DNA from 2 places in the Sporosarcina thermotolerans genome. Region 1 is predicted to be linked to the other one. Evidence: riboswitches for the same ligand, from Rfam matches in the RefSeq annotation. Region 1 holds a riboswitch; the other holds the start of a gene.

The links. Region 1 has a riboswitch for cobalamin ahead of ACFPZG_RS02055 (ABC transporter substrate-binding protein). Riboswitches for the same ligand answer to the same signal wherever they lie in the genome.
Region 2: linked by a shared signal. The riboswitch ahead of ACFPZG_RS02615 (ribonucleoside-diphosphate reductase subunit alpha) and the one ahead of ACFPZG_RS02055 (ABC transporter substrate-binding protein) in region 1 are both predicted to bind cobalamin.

What each region holds. Positions count from the first base shown of each region.
Region 1 is NZ_JBHSRM010000002.1:219,124-222,296, forward strand. It holds gene ACFPZG_RS02045 (adenosylcobinamide amidohydrolase) at 1-5, opposite strand, end outside; gene ACFPZG_RS02050 (FecCD family ABC transporter permease) at 7-999, opposite strand; gene ACFPZG_RS02055 (ABC transporter substrate-binding protein) at 992-1,954, opposite strand; cobalamin riboswitch at 2,082-2,273, opposite strand; gene argS (arginine--tRNA ligase) at 2,528-3,173, opposite strand, start outside.
Region 2 is NZ_JBHSRM010000002.1:326,126-329,298, forward strand. It holds gene ACFPZG_RS02615 (ribonucleoside-diphosphate reductase subunit alpha) at 1-1,508, opposite strand, end outside; cobalamin riboswitch at 1,674-1,853, opposite strand; gene ACFPZG_RS02620 (PH domain-containing protein) at 2,000-2,365, shown strand; gene ACFPZG_RS02625 (erythromycin esterase family protein) at 2,394-3,173, opposite strand, start outside.

The DNA.
Region 1 (3,173 bases):
AGCATATTACATGGCCCCTTTCCTTCTCTGTCTGTAAAAGATGTACGCGAACACCGGTGCACCGATGAATGCTGTAATGACGCCAACCGGCAATTCTGTTGGCGAGATGATTGTTCTCGCGATCAGGTCGCAGATGATGAGCAAGGATGCGCCGTTCATGAATGATAAAGTGAGCAAATGTCGGTGATCCGACCCCCACATGAGACGTGTCATATGTGGCACGACTAATCCGACGAAGCCGATAGTCCCTGAAACGGCGACTGCTGAGCCTGTTAATATGGAGCCTCCTAAAAGGATCATGATTTTACGGCGTTTGACGTTGACACCTAAATGATGGGCGCGTTCTTCCCCGAATAGCATTGCATTCAATTCCCTGCGGTTGAGCCAAAGGATGAAGGAGCCGATGACGACGAACGGCAGCACCATTAAAATGTAATTCCACCCTCGCATCGAAACGCTTCCAAGGAGCCAACTGATAATTTGCCGTAGTTCTTCGCCTGTGAGAGCGATCATGAGCGACAGGACCGAGCCTAAAAATGAACCGAAGATGATTCCGGTTAGAATGATTGTTTCCATTTTCATCGAGCGGTCTACGAGTTTTGCAAAGCTAATGACGAGGAACATTGTCACGGCTGCGCCTGCCATACTGAATACTGGAAGTGTATATGTGCCCAAAATTGGAATCGATAAACCAAAAAAGAGTGTCACAACAGCACCAACAGAGGCGCCGGACGACACTCCGAGGGTGTATGGATCTGCGAGCGGATTTTTCAGCAATCCTTGGAAGGCGGCTCCTGAAATTGCGAGCGATGCACCGACTAACCCAGCGAGGATGACGCGGGGCATGCGGATTTTCCATAGTATATTTGAAGCTGTTGTATCCGATGAGTCCCAAAATGTTTGAACCGGAATTTTAACGGTTCCAATTGATACACCGAGCCATACCGCCACGATAAGTGTGGCGGCGGACACGATGTAGGCAATTATTGCTTTATTCACCGAAAACCTCTGGGTAAACCGCCTTCGCTACTTCTTCCAGTCCTTCAGCAAGGCGTGGACCCGTACGGCTTGTCAAGTTTTCATCGACTTGAATGACAGCGTCTTCCTTGACGGCAGTGATATCCGCGAAGCCTGCGCGGTTTTTCACGCTTTCAACGATATCCGGAACGTAGCTGTACATAACAAGGATGACGTCAGGGTTTTGACTGACGATTTCTTCAGGGCTGATCATGACCCAGCCTTCTTCAGTAATTACGTTTTCAGCACTAATCATCTCAAGGATTTCTTGCATGAATGTGTTTTTGCCTGGTGCGTAGATAGGCGCATCGGATGTTTCGATGAAGACACGCTTCATGTACTTCGCTTTGACTTTGTCAGTTTTCGCGATTGTCTCAGCCACTTTCGCTTTCATGTCAGATACGATTGTTTCAGCTTCTTTATTCTTACCTGTTGCTTGTCCGATTGTCTCGATTGTCGTATATGTTTCATCGAAATTCGTTGCGTTCTTAACTACAAACACTGTAATGCCTGCATCGCGGATTTGTTGTAGCCCGTCAGCGCCCATGCCAAGGCCGGATTCATGTGCAAAAACAACGTCAGGGTTCATTGCCACGATTTTCTCGACATTGAACTCCTGTCCTCCAATTTTTTCTTTTTCAAGAGCTTCTGCTGGGTAATCATCAAAATCACTGACGCCAACGATTTCTTCGTTGAGGCCGAGCGCAAATAGAATTTCCGTATTGCTTGGCACCATGGAAACGATAGTTTCAGGTGCTTTATCAAGCGTGATTTCATTGCCGATTGCGTCAGTTAACGTAAGCGGGAATGCTTCTTTTGCAACATCACTTTGTGTTGTTTTTGATGCGTCGTCTTTCTTCGCATTATCCGTGCCGCATGCCGCGAGCAGGAACGTCGCAAGGATTGCTGTCAGCCATAGTTGCCAAAACTTTTTCATTCTCTTTTCCTCCTGTTTGTTCCAAATAAAAATCCCCCGTTTTGTGAACGGAGGAATGTGCTTAGTAAAAATACGGCGTGCGAAAAGAATAACTGTGCCGATTTCCACCAAACCTATCCTCGTAGGGTACGGGTGACTCATGAAGGCAGGTCTCCTGGCTCGTGCATCAAACGCATTGCCTGCGCCTTCCCGGAAGTTTTTCCAGTGGCGTTCTTGCGGCAAGACTAGCACATACAGTGGCGGGACCGCGCCGGCATTGAACCGACTTCCCTTTTAACCCCGGCGTTGACGGCGGGGCACCTTCATGTTTGGTTATGTAATTTTTGGTACGAGATTAATTATACTATAGATTTTTTTGTTGTCGAGGGGCGTTATGAGGGATTGCGGGGATTTATGCGTGAGTATTGTGATTTATGCGTGATTGTGAGGATTTATGCGTGATTTTAGGCATTTATAAGTTTTTGGGAGGATTTATGCGGGATTGCGGAATTTTATGCGTTTTTGGGCAGGATAATTACTTTTATGCAGACACTAAAAAGCCCCTCCACTGTTTGGAGGGGCAAATCGATTCGATTACATTCTTTCCGGAGCGGATACGCCGATTAGTTTCAATGCGTTTGCGATTGTTGTGCGTGTTGCAGTTATTAGAGATAGGCGTGCTTTGGACAAGTCGCGGTTTTCAGGGTCAAGCACTTTTTCCGCGTTGTAGAAGCTGTGGAATTCCGCGGCAAGCTCTTGGATATAGATTGTGATCCGGTGCGGAGCGCGCATTCTTGCTGCATCGCTTACTACCCGCGGGAAGTCGCCGATTTTCTTTAATAGCGACGATTCTTTTTCGGATTGCAATAAATTCAAATAATCCGTTGAAGCGGAAAGATCTGATTCATCCGCTTGTCGCAAAATTGATGAAATCCGAGCGTGCGCGTATTGCGCGTAGTATACAGGGTTTTCATTCGACTGCGAAATGGCAAGGTCGAGGTCGAAGTCCATCTGTGAATCGCCCGAACGCATTGCGAAGAAATAACGGACTGCGTCAAGACCTACGTCTTCAACAAGTTCGCGCAACGTGACAGCTTTCCCCGTCCGCTTGCTCATTTTGAACTTTTCGCCGTCTTTGTAAAGCTGCACCATTTGTGCAACTTCCACTTCAAGTGTGTCGCGGTTGTAGCCCAACGCTTCAATCGCTGCCTTCATACGCGGGATATAACCGTGGTGGTCA
Region 2 (3,173 bases), 110 kb from region 1:
AAATCAATGACGTTGTCTAACATGCGGACTTGGATCGTAATAAGTCGTTCCAATACGTCTGCGGGTACTGCTCGGCCAAGGTTCACGGACGACAAGTTGCATACAACAAAATCTCCAGGCTTCGAACGGGTCACGACGATATCGTCTTCAAAAGTGACCGATTCGAATTCGGTTGGACTCATGTTTTGCATGATTTCTGTACACAAATTACTGGAATACACCATACCCTTATGCTTATTTGGGTTTGTCCGGTTTACTTCATCACGGTAAAACATGAATGGCGTCCCCGTCTCAAGCTGGCTGCGCATGATCCGTTTCATGATTTCAATCGCCGGGACGGTCTCCTTTGACAATTCCGGATGGTTCACGCATTCCTCGTATTTATCGCGGAATGAACCGGCACCTTTCGTTTCATCATAATGATCCTCAAGCGAATATCCCATAACAGTCAGGACTTCATGCGGGTCGAATAAATACCAATCGCCACGCGCTTCGACTTGGTCCAGGAATAGATCCGGAAGGCAGACTCCTGTGAAAATATCATGCGCACGCAAGCGATCGTCCCCGTTGTTCAGCTTGAGGTCAAGGAAAGTGAAAATATCTTTATGCCAAACATCGAGGTAAACTGCAATTGCCCCCTGGCGCTGACCAAGCTGATCGACGCTTACCGCCGTATTGTTCAGCTGCTTGATCCACGGAAGAACGCCGCTTGAGGCACCTTTAAAACCACGGATGGAAGACCCGCGTGAACGGACTTTGCCCATGTAAACTCCAATTCCACCGCCGTATTTCGATAGATTCGCAATATCGGTATTGCTGTCATAAATGCCTTGCAGCGAATCAGCGACCGTGTCAATGAAGCAGCTCGACAGCTGACCATGCGGCTTGCCCGCATTCGCAAGCGTCGGCGTCGCGACTGTCATATACAGATTGCTCATCGCCCAATATGCTTCCGCAATTTTTTCAAGGCGATTTTCAGTTTCATTTTGCATGAGCGTCATCGCAATGATGAGCCAACGTTCTTGCGGCAATTCGACAGGCTGTTTATTGAAATCAACTGCAACATACCTGTCCATAAGTGTTTTCAATCCAATATACGTGAACAGCTTGTCCCTTTCCGGCTTCAAGAATGTTCCTACTTCATCCAATTCCTCGCGCGAATATTTTTCAATCAAAACAGATGTATACAAGCCCTTCTCAACAAGCCGCTCCACGTTATCGGCAAAATCCGTATATGCTTTTGCGCCCCTAACGCTTTCCTGGCGTGAATAAACATCTTGTAAATAAATCCTCGCAGCAACGAATGTCCAATAACCGGATGCTTCATCGATATAGCTAAGCGCCTCCAAAATCATCGCTTTCGTCCACTCAGATTTTTCTCCATCGGAATGGCGTTCCAACCATTTTAGACTCGCATCTTCTAACACCGCCAACCGTGTTTCCCCGAACTCCGCCTTTAGGCTTCCAAATATGCCCGCTACATCCATCTTTTCACGAATCAATGTCATCAAAATGATTCCTCCTTTGTGACACAATACAAAAAAGCGATGATTCCACCTCTTCGGTAGAGTCATCGCTCATGGAATTTGATTAGGAAACAGATCGGGACCTCGCCTAAATAGTGAAAGCAAAAAATACCCGCTCGCTTCCACCTCTCAACCCCCGAAGAAAGTGTCGCTTGACGATGGACGGCAGGTCTACTGGCTAACGCTTCTTCCTTCCATCTCCCCTTCCCGCGGCTTCATGCTGCAGTGGTTTTTGAGACGGTCGTCTGCGTTTACAGTTGCGGGGACAGCTCCAATTACGGATTCCCTTTTAAACCGATAACGGTACCATTCCATCGTTCGATACTATATATTGTGTCTTATGTATAACTACTACCCTAACATGTTGTGGTTTAATCGTAAATAGGTAGAAAGATATTTTAATTTACGGACTTCTCCCTATACTTCATTACTCATATATGTGATGATAAATATAAAAAGGAGGAGGGGTTCCAATGGCTGATTTAAACGCAATTATGGCTTGGACGTTTACGGAGGAAGTTGCTGTTCCAGACGAAATAAAGGATTTGCTCATTGATGGCGAAGTAGCAGAGGTTGCCTATAAAACAATTCGTGATGTGGCGGTTGTAACAAACAAACGATTTATTATCGCAGACAAGCAAGGACTGACAGGTAAAAAGGTTGAAATCTATACGATTCCTTTTAAGTCAATCAATATGTACTCCACAGAAAACGCAGGACGGATTGATTTCAACGCTGAAATTGAATTGTGGACGAAGGCAGGAAAACTTAAATTTAATCTGAATAAAAAAGTGGATGTACGTAAACTCGATAAAATCATTGCGAATGCCATTCTTTAAAAGATAGAGCCATGCAATTGCGTGGCTCTTAATCATTGGAATTGATTGGTGTCAGCGCAGTCGTTTGATCAACAAAAATAAACCCATCATACCGGCTGCCAACTCTTGATGATACATAGTTTCCATACGCTTCAAACTCCGGATTATAGACGACCCCGATAGCGCGATGGCCGATCCATTCATTGAATAAATGACGGTTTTCCTCCGTGAAAAGAATAACCTGATCTACTTCAGCGGCTGCATGCATCTGACCTTCCCATGAATTGAACTTGGCGGGTGGGACTTTCATCTTTTGTAACGGTTCGCCCCAACCTTCGCCTGCAATGACGGTTCCTTCATACGTACCGAAGCCGATGGCAAATGTGTCATCCCTTCCATACTTCTCCCGGATGAGCTGACCGACATTGATCATATCATGGTCGGCCATTGATGTTTCCGATGCATCGCCAACATGCGTGTTATGCTCCCAGATGATGATTTTGGCGTCATCGCCATGGTAGTTCAATAGTTCGCCGACCGCCTCCACCATATGCATATCGCGTATATTCCAAGAGATGGCGTCGTCCTGCATCATCGCACGATAATATGATTCGGCATTTTTCGCGACCAATGCATTCATCGTTATGTTTAGATCCTTTTCCTGATCGTTTGAATAAAGATCTTCGTGGCTACGGATGGTCGTCAGCAAGTTCGTCACTTCGCGAATGCACTCATCCGAAAAATGAAGAGTCGACAATGCGTAATGCTCAGGCATTCGGTTGTACGGCTCAAAACAGGAAAATGCTCTTCTTGCCATCTCCAAGTCCGC